3 regions of the Janthinobacterium sp. PSPC1-1 genome follow, and region 2 is predicted to be linked to each of the others. Evidence: predicted binding sites of a transcription regulator. Region 2 holds the regulator's gene; each other region holds the start of a gene.

What was found. The regulator sigma-54, encoded in region 2, starts transcription at its own class of promoters, with help from an activator protein. The targets are predictions, from matches to a motif close to TGGCANGNAANCTGCTTT.
Region 1: the regulator sigma-54 is predicted to act here: its motif matches at 3,179-3,196, upstream of ACP7EG_RS25385 (circularly permuted type 2 ATP-grasp protein).
Region 3: the regulator sigma-54 is predicted to act here: its motif matches at 4,015-4,032, upstream of ACP7EG_RS04655 (urease accessory protein UreD).

What each region holds. Positions count from the first base shown of each region.
Region 1 is NZ_JAFCWP010000011.1:36,489-43,707, forward strand. Features, by position in the region: gene ACP7EG_RS25370 (TonB-dependent receptor) at 1-904, shown strand, start outside; gene ACP7EG_RS25375 (hypothetical protein) at 1,002-1,901, shown strand; gene ACP7EG_RS25380 (sensor histidine kinase) at 1,946-3,103, shown strand; gene ACP7EG_RS25385 (circularly permuted type 2 ATP-grasp protein) at 3,232-4,686, shown strand; gene ACP7EG_RS25390 (alpha-E domain-containing protein) at 4,680-5,624, shown strand; gene ACP7EG_RS25395 (transglutaminase family protein) at 5,624-6,433, shown strand; gene ACP7EG_RS25400 (peptidase) at 6,523-7,219, shown strand, end outside.
Region 2 is NZ_JAFCWP010000002.1:584,338-591,556, reverse strand. Features, by position in the region: gene hpf (ribosome hibernation-promoting factor, HPF/YfiA family) at 77-439, opposite strand; gene ACP7EG_RS10170 (RNA polymerase factor sigma-54) at 509-1,987, opposite strand; gene lptB (LPS export ABC transporter ATP-binding protein) at 1,992-2,747, opposite strand; gene lptA (lipopolysaccharide transport periplasmic protein LptA) at 2,747-3,310, opposite strand; gene lptC (LPS export ABC transporter periplasmic protein LptC) at 3,336-3,947, opposite strand; gene ACP7EG_RS10150 (KdsC family phosphatase) at 3,990-4,523, opposite strand; gene ACP7EG_RS10145 (KpsF/GutQ family sugar-phosphate isomerase) at 4,523-5,557, opposite strand; gene ACP7EG_RS10140 (cation:proton antiporter) at 5,642-7,219, shown strand, end outside.
Region 3 is NZ_JAFCWP010000001.1:1,030,021-1,037,239, reverse strand. Features, by position in the region: gene ACP7EG_RS04680 (urease accessory protein UreF) at 1-194, opposite strand, end outside; gene ureE (urease accessory protein UreE) at 194-718, opposite strand; gene ureC (urease subunit alpha) at 732-2,432, opposite strand; gene ACP7EG_RS04665 (urease subunit beta) at 2,434-2,763, opposite strand; gene ACP7EG_RS04660 (urease subunit gamma) at 2,794-3,096, opposite strand; gene ACP7EG_RS04655 (urease accessory protein UreD) at 3,118-3,960, opposite strand; gene ACP7EG_RS04650 (EAL domain-containing response regulator) at 4,121-6,325, opposite strand; gene ACP7EG_RS04645 (sensor histidine kinase) at 6,501-7,219, opposite strand, start outside.

The DNA.
Region 1 (7,219 bases), on a different contig from region 2:
GAAAACCATCCTCAGCAGCTATGCCCTGGCCGACACCATGGCCTTCCTCGACGACAAGCTGCTGCTGACCGTGGGCCTGCGCCGCCAGCAGATCAAGGATGCCGGTTACGACTACAACACCTCGGTGCTGCAAGGCAAGGCCTATGACGAGAGCGCCACGACGCCCGTGGCAGGCATCGTCTTCAAAACCAGCAAGAACGTGTCGCTGTACGCCAACTACATCGAGGCGCTGGTCAATGGACCGGCGGCCACGGGAACGTATGTGGAAAACGGCCAGCGCTTCAATGTCGAGAACATGGGTGAGGTGTTTGCGCCGTACAAATCAAAGCAAAAGGAAATCGGCGTCAAGTATGACGGTGGCAAGCTGGGCATGAGCGCCGCCCTGTTCACCACGGCCAAGCCCTTGCTGGCCGTGGTCGGCAAGCGCGCCGAACTGGCTGGCGAGCAGCGCAACCGAGGCCTGGAGTTGTCGATTTTCGGCACGCCGATGCAGGGCGTGCGCCTGCTGGGCGGCTTGACGTGGCTCGATGCGCAGCAAAGCAAGACCGACGTGGCCGCCAACAATGGCAAGCGCCCCATCGGCGCGCCGGAAACACAGGTGAGCGTGGGCGGTGAATGGGACGTGCCCGGCGCGCCAGGCTTGAGCCTGAACGCCCGCAGCATCTATACCTCGACGCAATATGCGGACCTGGCCAACAACAAGCAACTGCCATCGTGGACCCGCCTCGACATCGGCGCGCGCTACCTGACGCAAGTGGCGGGCCATGACGTGACCTTGCGCGCCCGCGTGGACAACGTGACGGACCGCAACTACTGGTCGTCGGCTGTTTCGTCCTTCAACATCGGCTCCTTGGTGCTGGCGGCGCCGCGCACCGTTGTCGTGTCGGGCAGCGTGGCGTTCTAAAGCAAGCTCCGCCCTCCTGCGCCAAAGCTGCCCCCGGGCAGCTTTTTTTTCGCGTGCGCGCCTGTGCCCGGGCGCGCGATTCGGCGACAATGCCCGCATGAAACGACTCCCTGCCCTGCTGCTCTTGCTGTGCCTATCCCTGCCGGTCGCTGCCCAAAAGCAAACCGCCTGCCCGTATGCCGCCTGGAAGAGCGGCTTCAAGGGCGATGCGCGGGCGCAAGCCACGTGTTTGCTGCGCCCTGTGAAACTGTATGCGCGCCTGGGCGACAGCGCGCCGCTGCCGGACTTTCTCGATGCCCGCATCGGCCAGCGCACCGGCATCGCCCCGGCCCGCCTGCGCGCCTGGCTGGCCGGGCAAGGCATAGCCGAAGCGGACGTGGGTGGCGCCGTCGATGCCCCGTTGTCGCGCGCCGTGGGCCGGCTGGCGGCGCCCATGGCCCGCTTTTTCGTCATCCACGACACCAGCTACCCGAATTTCTTGTTAGAAACCATTCCCGACCACATCAACGACGCCAGCTGGGACTTCAACGACTTCAGCTTGCGCAATCCGGCGCTGGGCGGCGGGCCGAAAGGCCATGTCTACGTGAACCGACTCGGCGATTCCTTGGCCGTGCGCGACTTTGGCACGCCCGGCTATGCCAGCAAGCTGGAAAAGGACAAGCCGTCGCTGACGGGCCTGTTCCTGCACGTAGAACTGGTGCAGCCGCGCCATTCCGTGCCCGGTGGCGGCAAGGGCAACGACGGGCTGGCGCCCGATCCCGGTTTTACGGCCGAGCAATACGACCGGCTGGCCCTGCTGTACATCGCCGCCAGCGTGCGCAAGGGTACGTGGCTGATCCCTGCCTTCCACGCCGTGCTCGACACGGGCTTTGTGAACGGTCATGATGATCCACAGAACTTTTCGCTGGCCGACTGGTCAGCCTCGCTTTCCCGCCTGCATGCGGCCCTGCGGCTAGCCAATACTGAACAACAAGGCGTTTCCCTGGCGGCGGATTAGGCGCATACTATTCGAAGCATAGCCATTCCTGTCAGGGAGTTCAGGTGAATATTGGCACGGATCATCCGGCGGATCGCCAGGCCAGCGCACGCCATCCACTGCAGCGCGCGCAGCGCCTCTTCGCCATGCGTGATGCCGTCCTCAGCGCCTGGGAGCAGCGCGTGCGCGCCAGCGTGCGCGGCGCCGACCAGTTGCTCACGCCCATACTCATCAATACCTTGCCCGCCTTTTTCGACAACCTGGCCGAAGCGCTCACGCCGGGCCATCCGCGCGAAAACGCCACCAGCAACAGCAACGTGCCCGCCGTGCATGGCAATGAACGGGCGCGTATGACCAATTACGGGCCGGAACAGGTGATCCAGGAATACCAGATCTTCCGCGATTGCTTTGCCGCTACCGCGCATGCGTCGGGTATCACCCTGCGCGGCAAGGATTGGCAAGTGATCAACGCATCGATCGATGTGGGCATCCGCGAATCGATACGCGAATTTACCAACATGCACGAAGGGTTCCGGCGCCGCATCGCGGCCGGCCTGTCGCACGACATGCGCAATCCCCTGGCCGTCATCAGCACCAGCGCCCAGTTGCTGCTGCGGCAGGCGGACCCGGAACGGGTGGTCTTGCTGGCGCACAAAATTGCCGAGCACAGCAAACGGCTCGACAGCATGATCGAGGAATTGCTCGATAGCCTCAGCTACCACCGGGGCCAGCGGCTGCCTCTGGCGCTGAGCCAGTTCGACGTGCTGCCGCTGGTGCACGCCGTGGCCGGCCAGGTCAACCTGCAGCGGCCCGGCAAATGCCAGGTCAGCGGACAATCCGTCACCGGTTGGTGGTGCGAGAACTCGCTGCGGCGCGCGCTGGAAAACCTGCTGAGCAATGCCCTCAAGTACGGCGACGATGCGCCCGTCAATGTGCACGTGGAAGCGGTCCACGAGCGCCTGATGCTCACCGTCCACAATGGTGGCCACGCCATCGCGCCGGAACAAGCCGAACGCATCTTCGACTACTTGCGCCGCGAAAACGACAGCCCCGCGCCGGGCTGGGGCATCGGCCTGCCCTTCGTGCAAAATGTAGCCGAAAGCCACGGCGGCAGCATCGCCGTCGACAGCGCACCCGAAACGGGCACCAGCTTCATCTTCGACGTGCCCGTCGATTGCCGTCCGTTCGTCCAGCCCGCCGACGGCCCCAAGAGTGATACCTGACGCACCAAACGGGTGCAAAAGATGGTGCAATGCCACAAAAGTGGTCATATTCACACCTTCCTGCGGCCGCCCCGCTGGCACGCTTCCTGCTGAGCTATACATAGACACGGCTCAAGGGAAATCACAACATGGCAAATTTTTTCAATGAAATGACTGCGGATGAGGTGGGTACGGACAGCAAGGTACGTGAACACTATCGTGAATTTGACAACTGGCTGGCGCAGCAATCCCCCGAGACCATCGCCCGCAAGCGGGCCGAAGCCGACCTGACGTTCCGCCGCGTCGGCATCACGTTCGCCGTGTATGGCGACGATGCCGGCACGGAGCGCCTGATACCGTTCGACACCATCCCGCGCATCATCCCCGCTGCCGAATGGGCGCAGATGCAAACGGGCCTGGTGCAGCGCGTGCAAGCCTTGAACATGTTCCTCCATGATATTTATCATGAGCAAAACATCATCAAGGCGGGCATCATTCCCGCCGAGCAAATCTACAAGAATGCCCAGTACCGCCCTGAAATGCAGGGCATTGCCGTCGCCTCCGACATTTACGCCCACATCGCGGGTGTTGACATCGTGCGCGCGGGCCAGGGCGAGTTCTATGTGCTGGAAGATAACTTAAGGGTGCCGTCCGGCGTGTCCTACATGCTGGAAGACCGCAAGATGATGATGCGGCTGTTCCCGGAATTGTTCGCGCGCAACCGCATCGCCCCCGTCGACCATTACCCGGACATGCTGCTCGACAACCTGCGCTCCGTCGCCCCGATGGGCGTGGACGACCCGACGGTCGTCGTCATGACGCCGGGCATGTACAACTCCGCCTACTTCGAGCACGCGTTCCTGGCCCAGCAAATGGGCGTGGAACTGGTCGAAGGCAAGGATCTGTTTGTCAACGACAACTCCGTCTACATGCGCACCACGCGTGGGCCCAAGCGCGTCGACGTGATTTATCGCCGCGTCGACGACGATTTCCTCGATCCGCTGGCCTTCCGCTCGGACTCCTCGCTGGGCGTGCCGGGCCTGCTGTCCGTGTACCGCGCCGGCAGAGTCACCCTGGCGAACGCCATCGGCACGGGCGTGGCCGACGACAAGTCGATTTACCCCTTCGTGCCCGACATGATCAAATTCTACCTGTCGCAAGAGCCGATCCTCAACAACGTGCCCACCTACCAGTGCCGCAAGAGCGCCGACCTGTCCTACGTGCTGGCGAACCTGGCAAAACTCGTCGTCAAGGAAGTGCATGGCGCGGGCGGCTACGGCATGCTGGTGGGGCCGGCCTCAAGCACCGCGCAGATCGAGGACTTCCGCCAGCGCCTGCTGGCCAATCCGGGCGGCTACATCGCCCAGCCGACCCTCGCCCTGTCCGCCTGCCCCACGTATGTGGATGCCGGCATCGCGCCGCGCCACATCGATTTGCGCCCGTTTGTGCTGTCCGGCAAGACGATTTCCATGGTGCCGGGCGGCCTGACCCGCGTGGCGCTGGGCGAAGGCTCGCTGGTGGTCAACTCCTCGCAAGGGGGCGGCACCAAGGATACCTGGGTACTGGAAGAGACATCCGCTTTTGCAGGAGAGAAAACATGCTGAGCCGCACCGCCGATCATTTGTTCTGGATGGCCCGCTACACGGAGCGGGCGGAAAACACGGCGCGCATGCTCGACGTCAACATGCAAACGTCCATGCTGCCCCAGTCCGAGCAGGACGCCGAGCAAGGCTGGCGCGCCACCCTGGGCATTTCCGAGCTGCAAAGCGCGTATGACCACAAATATGGCCGTTTCCACACACGCGACGTGCTCGACTTCATGGTGCGCGACCCGAACAACCCGTCGTCCATCCTCGCCTGCCTGACGGGCGCGCGCGAAAATGCCCGCGCCGTGCGGGGCACGTTGACGACGGAAGTGTGGGAAATCCAGAACGCCACCTGGCTCGACATGCAGAAGCGCCTGAAAAGCAATCTGCTGGAAACGGACCCCAGCGCCTTCTTCGAATGGGTCAAATACCGCTCGCATCTGTCGCGCGGCGTCACTTTAGGCACCATGCTCAAGGATGAAGCGATCCACTTCATCCGCCTGGGCACCTTCCTGGAGCGGGCCGACAACACGGCGCGCATCCTCGACGTGAAGTTCCACGGCGCGCGCGACACCTCGAAAGACATCACCCAGCGCGACTTTTACTACTGGGCGGCCCTGCTGCGCTCGGTTTCCGGCTTCGAAATCTACCGCAAGGTCTACCGCGACGTGATCACTCCGGCACGCGTGGCGGAACTGCTGATGTTGCGCGGCGACATGCCCAGGTCTTTACTTGCCTGCATGGATGACGTGGTGGAAAACTTAAAGCATATCCGCAACGATGTGTCGGCCGATACGGAACGGTTTGCAGGGAAACTGCATGCGGAGCTGAAATTCGGCCATATCGACGACATCATGAAGGCGGGTTTGCACGTGACCCTGACGGAGTTTCTGGAAAACATCAACGACCTGGGCAACCGCGTCAGCCGCGATTTCCTCGTTCCCTTGGCGGCCTGATGCAGCTCACCATCCGCCACGAAACCCATTACGCCTACAGTGCGCCGCTGGCCTACACCATCCAGCAGCTGCACCTGACGCCGCGTATCGAGCCGCAGCAGCGGGCACTTTCCTGGCAAATCACCACGCCGGGCCAGTGCCACGCCTATACGGATGCCTACGGCAATCTGTCGCACATGCTGACCATCAATGGCAGCCATCATTCGCTGAGCCTGGTCGCGCACGGCGTGGTGGACACCATTTACCCGTACAAGGGACGCCTGAACCTGATCGATACCTTGTCGCCGCTGTTGTTTACCATGCCGACAGCCCTGACGCAGGCCAACCCCGCCATCCTCGAACTGGCGGCTGCCAGCCTGCCCGACCGGCGCGTGACGGCGGGAACGGGCCATTTGCTGCGCCTGGCCGAGCACATCGTCGGCAAGGTGGCCTATGAAAGCGGCGCCACCATGGTCACCACCACGGCAGGCGACGCGCTGGCCCTGGGGCGCGGCGTGTGCCAGGACCATGCCCATCTGTTCCTGGCCTGCTGCCACGCCTGGGGCATCCCGGCCCGCTATGTCTCCGGCTATATCGATCCGGGCACGACGGGCCATGCGGCCAGTCACGCCTGGGTCGATGCCTGGACGGAAGACACGGATTTCGCGGGCTGGGTCAGCATCGACGTGACCCATGCGCGGCTGATGACGGATGCGTATTGCCGCCTGGCCATCGGGCGCGACTACGATTCAGCCGCCCCCGTGCGCGGCGTGCGCCAGGGTGGCGGCACGGAAACGTTAAGAGTCGATGTGCAGATCGTGCCCGTGTAGTGGCAAGAATGAGGCTGGCCGGACCTTGCCAGCAGGTGGCACGGCTCGGCTGGTGTAGAATGCTTCCCCCTTTGACTTGATTTACGACGATGACTTATTGCATAGGCATGCGCCTCAACGAAGGCCTGGTCTTCCTGTCCGACTCCCGCACCAACGCCGGCGTGGACCAGGTGGGCACCTTCCGCAAGATGAGCGTGTTTGAGAACCCGGGCGACCGCATGCTGGTCCTGATGACGGCTGGAAACTTGTCGATCTCGCAAGCGATCCGCCAGATCGTCTCCGAACACGTGGATGCGGATGGCCGCAGCATCTGGAACGTGGCCAGCATGTACGATGCGGCGCGCATCGTGGGCGACGCCGTGCGCACCGTGCACCAGCGCGAAGCGAAGGCCCTGGCCGAGTGCGGCATCGATTTCAATGTCAGCTTCATTTTAGGCGGCCAGATAGGCGCCGAGCGCTGCCGATTGTTCCAAGTATATTCAGCCGGCAATTTCATCGAATCGCACGATGAAAACACGTATTTCCAGATCGGCGAAGCGAAATATGGCAAGCCCATCATCGACCGGGTCATCAACCCGTTCACGCGCCTGGACGAGGCGGCCAAGTGCGCGCTCATTTCCATGGATTCGACCCTGCGCTCGAACATTTCCGTCGGCTTGCCGCTCGATCTGCTCGTCTACGAGACGGGCAGCCTGGCCGTCACGCGCTTCGTCACCATTGATGAAAAGAACCAGTATTTCCGCATGATCCGCGACACCTGGGGCGAACAATTGAAACATGTGTTCG
Region 2 (7,219 bases):
CGTTCAAAAGGTCCGGGCGCAAAAAAGGGCGCAATGTGCGCCCTTAGTTGATCACAACTGCTGGAAGCGGGTGGCCTTAAACGGCGACGACGGCGTCTTCCTCGGAGTTGTCTGGCAGATGCTTGATCGCCTCTTTACCGTGCCCTTGCACTTTGGTTTTGTACTTCATCACTTGCCTGTCCAGCTTGTCGATCAGGATATCGATTGCGGCATACAGGTCGTGCGCCAGGCTTTCCACATAGACTGTTTTGCCACTCAGACGCAGGTTGACTTCGGCCTTTTGACGTTTTTCTTTCTCTTTGAGGTTATCCACGGTCAGAATCACGGCGATATCGATAACTTGATCGAAATGACGTTTCACGCGCTCCAGCTTCGTTTGTACGTATTCACGGATGGCTGGTGTCACTTCGAGATGATGTCCGCTGATGGTGAGATTCATACACACTCCTAAAGATGATCGGGTTCGTGCGGTCCATCCTATCCGGCCCGCAGAGGAACCGAAAAAAACTTACAAACACTTACGCAGGCTCACTGGCGGAATTTTCAACGCTTCCCGGTATTTGGCAACAGTACGTCGCGCAATCACCATGCCTTGTTCCCCCAGCATGTCCGCAATCTTACTGTCGGATAAAGGATTTTTAGGGTCTTCTGCTCCTGTCAGTTGCACGATCAATGCCCGTATCGCCGTCGATGATGCTTCGCCCCCCGCTTCGGTGGCGACGTGGCTACCAAAGAAATATTTCAACTCAAACATGCCATGCGGGGTCAGCATGTACTTTTGGGTTGTTACCCGCGAGATAGTACTCTCGTGTAAACCCAGTGTATCAGCTATTTCACGGAGCACAAGGGGGCGCATGGCAACGGCCCCATGCGAGAAAAAGTTCTTTTGTCTTTCTACTATCGCCTGCGCCACACGCAAGATCGTGTCGAAACGCTGGCGCATATTCTTGATCAGCCACTTGGCTTCCTGCAATTGCGCGCCCATGGCGCCCTCGCCCTTGCCCTGCTTGAGCAAGTTGGCGTACATGGCGTTGACGCGCAGGCGCGGCATGACGTCGTTGTTCAGGGTGACTTGCCAGCCATTGCGCGCGCGCTTGACGACGACGTCGGGCACCACGTAATCGGACACATCCGAGGCGAACACGGCGCCCGGATGCGGATTGCACTGGCGAATCACCGTCTGCGCTTCACGCAAGTCTTCTTCGTCGCAATCGAGGGCTTTTTTCAGCTTGTTGAAATCGCGCTGGGCAAACCAGGCCAGGTGCTTTTCCACGATGACGAGGGCCATGCGCCGCGTTACCATGGCGACGTGCGGCAAGCGCTTGATTTGCAGCGCCAGGCATTCGGACGCGTTGCGCGCACCCACACCGGGCGGATCGAAACTTTGCAGCAGGGACAAGGCCGTGCGCATCTCGTCGGCATCGATTTCCAGCTCTTCCGGCAAGCGCGCCAGGATGTCGTCGAGCGACTCTTCCAGGTAGCCATTGTCGTCGAGCGCGTCGATGATCAGCTCGACCAGCGCGCGGTCGCGCAACTCGAGCACCGTCACGCGCATCTGCTCCATCAGGTGCTCGCGCAGGGTGCAGTGGTGGGCCTCCAATTGCGGACGCGAATCTTCGTCGTCGGGCGCCTTGCCCCGGCTCGCCTCGCTCCAGTCGCTGTCGCCGCCATCCGCGGCGGCCGGGCTGTCGCCCGCTTCGCCGTCAAAGGTTTCCGCTTCGGCTGGCGCCGCGGGTGCATCCTGGCCTGGCGGCTGGGGCGGTGCTTCGGCCGGCGCGGCCGTGGAACTCAGGGCCCCGTCGGACAGCAGGCGCAGCGAATGGTCGAGCGGATCGTCGAGGCGCTCGAGCAAGGGATTGTCCGTCAGCAGTTGCTCTAGTTCCTGGTGCAATTCCAGGGTAGACAATTGCAACAGGCGTATCGATTGCTGCAACTGCGGCGTCAGTGCCAGGTGCTGCGAAGTGCGCAGCTGCAATGATTGTTTCATTGGCTCACATGCGGAAGTGTTCGCCCAGATAGACCCGGCGTACCGACTCGTTCGCGATGATGTCGTCGGGGCGTCCCGACGCCAGCACCGAGCCCTGGTTGATGATGTAGGCACGGTCGCAGATACCCAGCGTCTCGCGCACATTATGGTCGGTGATCAGCACGCCGATATTGCGCTCCTTCAAGAAGCGCACGATACGCTGGATCTCGATCACGGCGATGGGGTCGACACCGGCAAACGGTTCGTCGAGCAGCACGAAACGCGGGTCGGTGGCCAGCGCGCGGGCGATTTCCACACGGCGGCGCTCGCCGCCCGACAGGGACAGCGCCTGATTCTCGCGCAACTTTTCAATTTGCAAGTCGGCCAGCAATTTATCCAGGCGCTCCTCGATCTCGGCCTTCTTCAAAGGACGGCCTTCGACGGTCTGGATTTCCAGCACGGCGCGGATATTGTCTTCCACCGTCAGCTTGCGGAAGACGGACGCTTCCTGCGGCAGATACGACAGGCCCATCTGCGCGCGGCGGTGGATCGGCAGGCGGGAAATATCCACGCCGCTGATATCGATGGTGCCGCCATCGGACGGCACCAGACCGACGATCATGTAGAACGAGGTGGTCTTGCCGGCGCCGTTCGGGCCCAGCAAACCCACCACTTCGCCGCATTCGACTTGCAGCGAGACATCATGCACGACTTGCCGCTTGCCATAGGTTTTTTGCAGCCCGCGAACGATCAGGGTGCTGCCGCAACGAGTATTGTCCATTATTTCTTTCCTGGCGCGGGCGTGGCCGGTGCCTTGGGCTTCGGCTGGATCACCATGCGCACGCTGCCACCGTCCGGGGTGCTGGTGCCGCTGTTGGAATTTTCCATCGCAAATTCTTCCTTGCGGCTGTCATACGAGATGAAGGCGCCATTGGCCACGTCGGTCACTTTCGTGCCTTCCAGGCGCGTCAGCTTGGCCCTGGAAAACAGTTTCACCACTTCCGTCTTGTTGTCGTATTCCACGCGCTCCGCTTCGCCTTCGACCCACAGGTCGCCCGCGCCATCGCGCTTCTGGCGGAAGGTGGCCAGCTTGCCGGGATCGGCCCAGAAGGTAATGAACTGGTAGCCTTGCGGATCTTCCGTGATCAGGGCCCGGCCTGCCTTCATGGTCAGGGTGCCCTTGACCAGCACGACGTCGCCCGTCAGGGTGCGAATCTGCTTGACGTCATCAACATGGCCGCTGCGTGCCGTGATGACGGCTTCCTTCTCGGAATCGGCCTTCTCGGCATGCGCCACGCCCATCATGGCCAGAGAAAATACGGTCAACAGCAAGATATTCTTCATAGTATGGTTTCCTTGTTTCATTCTGTCATTTTGCCGCCGCGGCCGGGCGCGGTTTCGGCGGGAGGACCATGCGCAGCGCATTCTGCACTTCCACCACGCCGGTGGCGTTATTGGCCTTCATGCCGACGCCATTGATGCGCGAGGCGCCCGTCAGGATATCGACAGGCACGTCCGTTTCCATTCTTTCCTCATCCGGGAATACCGTCAGCGCTTCCGTCTTGACTGTCAGGTTCTGCGCCTTCGGACTGGCCACGCGGTCGATCACGACATTGCGGTGCAGTTGCAGCCGGGTATTGTCCTGGTCGATATGCGCCAGTTCCGCATTCATGTTCATCGGCGGCATGCCTGGCGTGAGCTTGCGCACGAAAGGCTGATCGATATCGGATGAATCATCGAGCGGATAATGCGTGAGCTTGGTGCCCGACACGATATAGCTGGGCTTACCCGTCAAGTCCATGCGCACCAGGCTGAAATTGGTGATGAAATAGTCGGGCTCATCCTGATGCTTGCTGGCCGTGATGTCCTGGGCATTCTTGTTCATTACTTCCAGCAGCCAGAAGCTGCCCAGCGCAAAGACAACTGCCCCCAGCACGGTAAAAATCATGCGCCAGCGATGGGCGCCTCCTGGCTTACGCATAGGATTTCACTCTTTCAAATGTCACTGGCGGCAAGGCGCGCCTCACTCCAGGAACGGCGCCATGACGCGCGCATAGTTGTCCTGGGCGCGCAGCAGGAATTCGCAGATCTCGCGCACCGCGCCGCGACCGCCGCCGGCCTGCGTCACATGGTGCGCCAGGCCCTGCACTTCCGGACGCCCGCCCGGCACGCTGACGGCAAAGCCCACGCGGCGCAGGATGGGCGCATCGATGACATCGTCGCCGATATAGCCGCATTGCTCTTCCGTCAAGCCCGTCAGCGCCAGCAGCTCGCGAAACGGCGTCAGCTTGTCGTGACCGCCCTGGTGCACATGCGTAATGCCCAGGTCTTGCGCGCGGCGCGCCGTGATGGCCGAGCGGCGCGCGCTGATGATGGCCGTCTGCACGCCCGATTCCTGCAGCAGCTTGATGCCCAGGCCATCATACACATTAAACGTTTTCATCATCTCGCCATCCGGGCCGAAATGCAGGCTGCCGTCGGTGAGCACGCCATCGACGTCAAAGATCATCAGTTTGACCTTGGCTGCGCGCGCCAGGTTGTCCGCTACGCTATCCATCAGATCACCTTCGCTTGCGTCAGATCATGGATATGCAGCGCGCCCACCAGCTTGCCGTCGGCATCGACGACCAGCATCTGGTTGATGCGGAACTGCTCCATCACGGCCACGGCGTCGACGGCCAGGCGCTCGGGTGCGATGCTGCGCGGCTGCGCATGCATGACGTCGCGGATCGCCACTTGCGTGAAATCCTGCACGCGCTCGAACATGCGGCGCAAGTCGCCATCGGTAAACACGCCCACGGGGCGCTCATCCGCATCGACGACGGCCGTCATGCCCATGCCCTTCTTCGTCATTTCTTCCAGCGCCTGCAGCAAGGAAGCGTCCACGGGCACCTTCGGTACACGTTCGCCGCTGCGCATGACGTCATGCACGTGCGTGAGCAGGCGGCGGCCCAGGGCGCCGCCCGGGTGCGAGCGGGCGAAATCTTCTTCCTTGAAGCCGCGCAAGTCGAGCAAGGCCACGGCGATCGCGTCGCCCAGCGCCAGGGTGACGGTGGTGCTGGCCGTCGGCGCCAGGTTCAGCGGACAGGCTTCTTTCTCAACAGAAATATCCAGGTGGACGTCGGCCAGCTGGGCCAGGCTGGAGTTCGGCTTGCCCGTCATGGAGATGAGCACGCCCCCCATACGCTTGACGACGGGCATGATGGCCATCAGTTCCGACGATTCCCCGGAGTACGATATGGCAATAAAAGCATCGTCCGAGGTAACCATGCCCAGGTCGCCATGGGCCGCTTCGGCCGGATGCACGAACAGGGCCGGCGTGCCGGTGGAAGCGAGGGTGGCGGCAATCTTGCGCGCGATATGGCCGGACTTGCCGATGCCGGAGACGACGACACGCCCCTTGCATTGCAGCAACATCGCCACCGCGCGGCCCACGCTGTCGTCCGTGGCCAGGCGCTCGCGCAGCGCAACGATGGCGTCGGACTCGATCTGCAAGGTGGTACGGGCCAGCGCGACGGCGCGCTCGGTCGTCGCTTGCATGTCAATTCGATCAAAAGCTTTCAGCATTGTTTTTTCATGGGTTACACTCATGCCCAAAGTATAAACGAATTAGGAAAGCAAAAAACTTGCCAGTCACAACAAACAACGATTTCCATTGACCGCACCGGGCAACCCATGTTTTCCTCGCTTGAACTGACCCTGATGTTACTCGGCAGCGCCGTGCTGGGCGTGGTCGCTTTCAGAATGTTGCATCTGCCGCCCATGCTGGGCTACCTGGCCGTCGGCATCGTCATCGGCCCCCACGCGCTGGGCCTGGCAGCCGAGAACGAAGCCAGCCATACCCTGGCCGAATTCGGCGTCGTCTTCCTGATGTTTTCCATCGGACTCGAATTCTCGCTTCCCAAGTTTCTCGCCATGCGGCGCATCGTCTTCGGCCTTGGCATGGCGCAGGTGGTCACCACCATCATCGCCACCGTCGTCTTCGGCTGGTTCGTCGGACGCTACCTGTCCGCCTACATCCACCTGAGCTGGCAAGCCGCCTTCGCCCTGGGCGGCGCGCTGGCCATGTCGTCGACGGCCATCGTCTCGAAAATGCTCACGGAGCGGCTGGAACTGGAAAGCGAACACGGCCGCAAGATCATCGGCATTTTGCTATTCCAGGACCTGGCCGTGGTACCCCTGCTGATCCTGATTCCCGCCCTCACGCGCGATTCCGACAATCTGGCCGAAACCCTGGCCTGGGCGGGCGGCAAGGCCCTGGTTGTCCTCATTTTGCTCTTGTTTATCGGCCAGAAGCTGGTGCGCGGCTGGCTGACCATCGTCGCCAAGCGCCGCTCGCAGGAATTGTTCATGCTCAACCTGCTCTTGATCACGCTGGGCGCGGCCTGGATCACGGAGCGGGCCGGGCTGTCGCTGGCTCTGGGGGCGTTTGTTGCCGGCATGCTCATTTCCGAGACGGAATTCAAGCACCAGGTGGAAGAGGATATCAAGCCCTTCCGCGACGTGCTGCTGGGCCTGTTCTTCATCACCGTCGGCATGCTGCTCAATATCCGCGTGGTGCTCGACAACTGGTGGCTGGTCTTGCTGCTGCTGTGCGGCCCCGTGCTGCTGAAATTTGCCCTGATCGCGGGCCTGGCCCGGCTGTTCGGCTCCAGCAACGGCGTGGCCTTGCGCACGGGACTGGGACTGGCGCAGGCGGGCGAGTTCGGCTTCGTGCTGCTGAACCTGGCTGGCGGCATCAAGCTGATGGATCCGTTCGTCGTGCAGGTGGTGCTGGCCTCGATGGTGCTGTCGATGCTGGTGGCGCCCTTCCTCATCGCCAAGTCCGACGCCATCGTCATGAAGCTGGCGGCCAACGACTGGATGATGCAATCGCTGGCGCTGACCAAGATCGCCACGCGCACCATGGCGTCGCAGAAACACGTGCTGATCGCCGGCTTCGGGCGCAGCGGGCAAAGCCTGGCCACCCTGCTGGCGGAAGAAAAGATCGAATACCACGCGCTGGACCTGGACCCGGAACGGGTGCAGGAAGCGCAGCTGGCTGGCGCCCACGTCTCGTATGGCGACGCGGGCCGGCGCGAAAGCTTGGTGGCGGCCGGCATCTACCGGGCCAGCGCCGTGGTGATCACCTATGCAAATACCCCCTCGGCACTGAAGTTATTGCATTTACTCAACGACATGGCGCCCACCTTGCCCGTCATCGTGCGCAGCCACGACGACAGCGACCTCGACCAGCTGAAAAGCGCGGGTGCG
Region 3 (7,219 bases), on a different contig from region 2:
CGCCAGCACAGGGGCGCTTCCCAGCGCGCCACCACCAAGGTCAGATGCTCGGCGATCCACGCGCGCGCCGTGGCCGCGTCGTGCACCAGGCCGGATTCGAGCGCTGCTTCCAGCCCCTGCGAATAGCTGTAGGCGCCGATCGGCAGGGCCGGGCTGGCGAACTGCAGCAAATGCAGCAGGGCCGACGCCTGCATCATGCGGCGCCTGGCACATCGCCGGGACGGTGGATTTTCTGCCGCAGCGGCACGGGTGCCAGCAAGTGCTGGCCGTGGCCGTCGTGGTGGCCATGGCCGCCGCCATACGCGCCCGCCTCCGGCTCGAACGGCGCGCCTTCCTCCGTCACGGTCGCCTGCAAGCCTTGCAGCATCTCTTTTAAAACGGGGTCTTTGCGGATGCGCAGAAAGCCGTTGCCCACCTGCGCCTGCGTGTGGCGATTCCCCAAATGAAAAGCGCAGCGCAGCAGGGTGTGCGCATCCGCGCAGCGTACCAGGTAGGTCGGTTCGCGCGCGGCGACGATCTGCACCACCTGCCCTTCCGGCCCCGTCATGCGCTCGCCGTCGCGCAGCACCGTGCCGCGCACGGTGAACACGGCCACCTCGTCGCCATTCGACAGCACGGCGCGCAGCCGGCATTTTTCGCGCTGGTCGTAGGGCAGCACCAGTTGAGCAACGGCGGCGCGAGTATCGTCAGCCGCCAGTTTGGTATGCAAAGTCAGCATGCTTGTCTCCTGCTTAAAATAGAAAATAGCGCTGCGCCATCGGCAGCACGGCGGCGGCCTCGCACACCAGCAGCTGGCCGTCGGCGCGCACGGCGTAGGTTTCCGGGTCCACTTCCATGTGTGGCGTGGCGCTGTTATGGATCATGTCGTGCTTGCGCAAGCCGCGCATGTTTTTCACGGCGATGACGGATTTATTCAGTTTGAGTTGATGCCCGATATCGAGGTCGTAGGCCGCCTGCGAGACAAAGGTGAACGACTTTTTCAGGCCGCCGCCGAAGGCGCCGAACATCATGCGGTAATGCACGGGCTGCGGCGTGGGAATCGAGGCGTTCGGGTCGCCCATCTGCGCGGCGGCGATCATGCCGCCCTTTAAAATCATCGATGGCTTGACGCCGAAAAAGGCCGGCTTCCACAGCACGAGGTCGGCGATCTTGCCCGCCTCGATGGAACCAACCACATGGGAAATCCCATGCGTGATGGCCGGATTGATCGTGTACTTGGCGATATAGCGCTTGGCGCGGAAATTGTCGCTGCGCGCCGTGTCGGGCGCCAGCGGCCCCCGCTGCACCTTCATCTTGTGCGCCGTCTGCCAGGTGCGCATGATCACTTCACCGACACGCCCCATGGCTTGCGAGTCGGACGACATCATCGAAATGGCGCCGATATCGTGCAAAATGTCTTCGGCGGCGATGGTTTCGCGGCGGATGCGCGACTCGGCAAACGCCACGTCTTCGGCAATCGCAGGGTCCAGGTGGTGGCACACCATCAGCATGTCCAGGTGCTCGTCGAGCGTGTTGACGGTAAACGGCCGCGTCGGGTTGGTCGACGACGGCAAGACGTTGGACTGGCCCACGGCGGCGATGATGTCGGGCGCATGGCCGCCGCCCGCCCCTTCCGTGTGAAAGGTGTGGATGGTGCGGTCCTTGAAGGCGGCCAGGGTGTGCTCCAGAAAGCCGCCCTCATTCAGGGTATCGCTGTGCAGCGCCACCTGCACGTCCATGCGGTCGGCCACGGACAGGCAGTTGTCGATGGCGGCCGGCGTGCTGCCCCAGTCCTCGTGCAGTTTCAGGCCGATGGCGCCCGCGCGCACCTGCTCTTCCAGCGGCAGCGGCAAGCTGACGTTACCTTTTCCCATGAAGCCCAGGTTCATCGGGAAGGCGTCGGCGGCCGCCAGCATGGCGTGCAAATGCCATGGTCCCGGCGTGCAGGTGGTGGCGGCCGTGCCCACGGCCGGTCCCGTGCCACCGCCCAGCATGGTGGTCACGCCGCTCATCAACGCTTCCTCGATCTGCTGCGGACAGACGAAGTGGATGTGCGTGTCGACGCCGCCGGCCGTGACGATCAGGCCCTCGCCGGCGATGATTTCCGTGGCGCCGCCGATGGGCAAAGTCACGCCGGGCTGGATGTCCGGGTTGCCCGCCTTGCCGATGCCGAAGATCAGGCCATTTTTCAGGCCGATATCGGCTTTCACGATGCCCCAGTGGTCGAGGATGACGGCATTCGTGATGACGGTATCCATCACCTCGGCCGCGCAGCGCTGCGACTGGCCCATGCCGTCGCGGATCACCTTGCCGCCGCCGAATTTCACCTCTTCGCCGTAGATCGCATAGTCATGCTCGATCTCGATGAACAATTCCGTGTCGGCCAGGCGGATGCGGTCGCCCTTGGTGGGGCCGAACATTTCGGCATACGCGCTGCGGGGAATGCTGGCCATCTCAATCCTTTCCTGGTGGAGTGTCTTGCAGGTCACCCATCACTGCGCCATTGAAGCCGTAGACCTTGCGTTCGCCCGCCAGCGCCACCAGTTCCACCGTGCGTTGCTGGCCAGGTTCGAAGCGCACGGCCGTGCCGGCCGTGATATTGAGGCGCATGCCGTAGGCGCGCCAGCGCTCGAAGGCCAGCGCCGGATTGACTTCAAAAAAGTGAAAGTGCGAGCCCACCTGGATCGGCCGGTCGCCCCGGTTGGCCACCACCACGGTGGCCGTGGCGCGCCCGGCATTCAAGCTGATTTCGCCTTCTTCCAATTTGTATTCACCTGGGGTCATGACCGGCTCCTGTAAATGTCGCTTGTGTGGTTAGGGTATCGGGTGGTGCACGGTCACCAGCTTGCTGCCATCGGGGAAGGTCGCTTCCACCTGGATATCGGGGATCATCTCGGCGATGCCGTCCATGACGTCGGCGCGCGAGAGTATTTTGCTACCGTCCGACATCAGCTGCGCCACCGACTTGCCATCGCGCGCGCCTTCCATGATGGCGGCGCTGATCAGGGCCACCGCTTCCGGATAATTCAATTTCAAGCCGCGCGCCAGGCGCCGTTCGGCCAGCAGCGCGGCCGTAAAAATGAGCAGCTTGTCTTTTTCGCGGGGAGTCAGGTCCATGGTTTTCCTTGTCTTTCCTGTTCAAGTGTTCCAGATGCGGGGCACGACGGCGTCGCGCCCCAGCATGGCGGGGCGCAGCAGAAGCCAGGCGGCCAGCATGATCCGGCGCGCCGCCTCGCTGTCGCCGCACAGCAGGCGCACTACCACCAGCGCTTTCATGTGCGTGGCGCCAAACACGGCGCCGGCCGGCACGGCGATCTCGCGCACGGCCGCCAGTACTGATGGAGAAACGGGTGTGCCGACGGCGATCAGGGTGGCGCATACCGTGTGGCCGGCCAGCCCCAGGGGACTGGCCATCAGGGCGCCGCCTCCCGCCAGCACGCCCTGCTCCCACCACAGCAGCTTGCCGCCACGGCGGATCTGCACCTGCTGGCTGATGCTGCCCGTGTTGAAAACTTCGCCCGAGGCGCTGCGGCCCAGGCAGACGATGTCGCAGCCGATGTAGCTGGCGTCCTGCGCCAGTTCCACTTCATGGCGCAGGTGCACGCAAGCCCGGTCGAAGAAAATGCTTTCCTGCGGCAGCCACTCGATGGCGGCGCCGGTACCGGCGCGCAGCACGATGTGCTGACCCGAGACGTGGCCATTCGCGCGGTACCACTTGGCGGCCCCCGGCGAGGTCAGCAAGGCATGCGCGCCTGCGCCCACCGTGGCGTCGACGGCCAGCTGGTCGCCGCCCACCACGCCGCCGGGCGGATGGATGATGATGGCGTGGCAGACGGCATCGCCTTCCGGGTACAGGGGCTTTTGCACGCGCAAAGGACCGCGATGCGTGCGCTCGACGAGGCGGCTGACGCCATCGTGCAGCGCAAAGCCCAGGCGCAAATGCGCCTGCCAGGCGCCGTGTGCGCTGGACTGTGAAGGCATGGCTGGATGGGTACTGTCTGGCATGCGGGGCAATCGCGTAAATAAGCGATTACCTAAGCAGGATATGTGCCAGCGTCAGGGGATGGAAAAGTGAGAATCCTGCACCGCGCTGCTGCGAATGCACCGGCATGGTGCAGCGGCCGCACCGCGGCGTGTATGCTCAGGCCACAGCCAGGGTGCGCCGCTCACGCAGCAAGGCCGTGAATGGTGCGGCAGCCAGGGGCCGGCTGAAATAATAGCCCTGCATTTCGTCGCAGCCGTGTTCCGTCAGGAAGTCCACCTGTTCGCGCGTTTCCACGCCTTCGGCGATGACGCGCATGTCCAGGTTGTGTGCCAGCGAGATGACGGAACGGGCGATGGCCGCATCGCTGCTGCTGGTGGTGACGTCGTCGACGAAGGATTTGTCGATCTTCAGCACATCGATGGGAAAACGCTTCAGGTAGCCCAGGCTGGAATAGCCGGTGCCGAAGTCGTCGAGCGAAATACCCACGCCGATATCCTTCAGGCGCGTGAGCGCCGCCACCGCCTTGTCAGGGTCGCCCATCACCGTGCTTTCCGTGATCTCGATGCCGAGGCAGGCGGGCGCGATGCCGTATTTACGCAATACGGCCTCGACGAAAGGCACCGTGCGATCCTGCGCGAACTGTTTACCGGACAGGTTGACAGCCACCTTGATGCTGCCCAGGCCTGCGTCGTGCCAGGCGCGGATCTGCGCGCAGACGCTTTCCAGCACCCATTCGCCGATGGCCGTGATCAAGCCGTACTCCTCGGCCAGCGCGATGAACAGGCCGGGCGACACCTTGCCCAGCACCGGGTTCTCCCAGCGCAGCAGGGCTTCCGCGCCCAGCAAGGTGCCCGTGCGCAAGCACATCTGCGGCTGGTAGTGCACTGCGAATTCATCGCGGCAGATGGCGCCGCGCAGCTGCTGCTGCATGGCCAGGCGGGCGCGGATATCGCTGCCCATGCGCTCCGTGAAGAAGGCGTAATGGTCGCGCCCCATTTCCTTGGCGCGCACCAGGGCCGTGTCGGCGTGGCGCAGCACGTCATCGAGGCTGTCGCCATCGGCCGGGCACATGGCGATGCCGATGCTGGTGGTCAGCGCCAGGCGCTCGCCACCAACACTGAGCTCTTCGCGCAAGCCGGCCAGAATGGTTTGCGCCAGCGCCAGCGTGCGGCCCAACAGGGCATCGTCCTGCAGCAGGATCTGGAATTCGTCGCCGCCCTGGCGTACCACGGTGTCGCCCTCGCGCACGCAGCCGGAGAGGAAACGCGCCACCACTTGCAGCGCCTTGTCGCCCACGGCCTGGCCGTGCGAATCGTTGATGTTCTTGAAGCGGTCCAGATCCAGGCACATCAGCACCACTTGCTGGCTGTCGCGCAGGGCGTTCGCGCGCGCCTGTTCGAAACGTTCGCGCAGCAGCACGCGGTTTGGCAAACCCGTCAGCGCGTCGTGGTAAGAGAGGAAATCGATCAAGTGCTGCTCGGCCTTGCGCTCGCTGATATCGAGGAAGACGCCCACATAGTTGACGACGGCGCCATCGGGCCCGTACACGGTGGACGCACTGAGCAAACAGGGATAGGTGTCGCCGCTCTTGCGCCGCGTTTGTACTTCGCCCGACCAGCAGCCGCTGCTGCGCAAGCCTTGGCGCAGGGCCTGCAACACCGCTTCGCCCGTGTGTCCGGCATGCAGGCGCATGATGTCCGTGCCCACCACTTCCTGCGCCGCGTAGCCGGTGATGCGTGTAAAGGCGGGATTGGCCGTGACGATGGTGCCGGCCGGATCGGTGATCAAAATGGCGTCCTGGGTGGCTTCGAAGACCTGGCCCGACAGGCGCAGCAATTCCTCATTGGCGCGGCGGATCTGCACTTCGCGCGCCAGGGTGCTGGCCACCTGTTCCAGTTCGGCCGTGCGTTCGGCCACGCGCCGCTCCAGGTTGGCGCGCTCCTGCGCCAACTGCAGCTGCGCCCGCGCCAGGCGCACGTGCGCGTCGGTACGGGCGAGGATTTCCTCGGCCTGGAAGGGCTTGGCGATGAAATCGACGGCGCCCAGCGCAAAGCCGCGCACCTTGTCGTCCGTATCGTACTGGGCCGACAGGAAGATCACCGGCACCTGGCGCAGGGACGGTATCTCCTTCAGGCGGCGGCAGACTTCAAAGCCGTCGAGGCCCGGCATGCGCACGTCGAGCAGAATCAGCTCCGGCGGGCGCGCCTGGGCCGTCCACAGGGCCAGTTCACCGTTCGGCGCCTGACGCACCGCATAGCCGGCGCCGCCCAGCAAATCGCTCAACAACTTCAGCGAAGCCGGCGTATCTTCAACGATCAGTACTTCGCCCTTCGAATTCACTTCCGAAAAATCGCGGTGCATGTAGCAGTTCTCTCAGCTTTGGATGAGGCGCGGCGCTCGATTGCCACGCTGGACAAGACATTTCTTTGCGATGAACTACGTACTATCATCATAATCTTTATTGCAATTTAGCACCATCCATCCACGGCACTTAGTCCGTCTTTTCATCGAATCCGATGTTGTCAGTCCACACTTTTCAAGCGCGCACCAGCGCGCCCTCGCTCTCCAGCAAGACGCATAGCTGACGGTACTGGTGCTGCTCCAGCATGGCCTGCAGCGGCGCCAGCAACGGCGCCGCCGACGCCGGCAGGGCCGCCAGCAGCTGCGCCACCCTGGCCAGATTCAATTCGCGCAGCGCCACCAGCAAGGCGGCGCGCTCTGCTCCGGCCAGCAACAGCAAGTCTTGCGCCTGCAGTGCCGGCAGCACTGCCGCCTGCGCCGGCATGGCCGGCGGCGCGGGAGCCTGCACTGGCGCCTGCGCCGCCTGCGCGGGTATGCTGAAACGGAAGGTGGCGCCCTGCCCCGGCATGGACTCCAGCGTCAGTTCGCCTTTCATCAACTGCACCAATTCGCGCGAGATGGCCAGGCCCAGGCCCGTGCCATCCTTCGGCCCCGCGCTGTCGGCCTGCACGAAGGGCTCAAAAATGCGCTGCTGGTCTTCCAGGGCGATGCCGATGCCCGTGTCGCTGACGGCGAACGACAGGCGCCACGTGGCGTCATCAAGCCGCTCGCCGCGCACGCGCAAGGTAACCTCGCCGCTGCCGGCGAACTTGACGGCATTCGACATCAGGTTCAACAGCACCTGGCGCAAGCGCGTCGCATCGAGCAGCACCGCCGCCGGCAGGTCCGCGCAATCGAGGCGCAGGGCCAGCCCCTGCTGCTCGGCGCGCATGCCCAGCATGTCCATCACTTCCT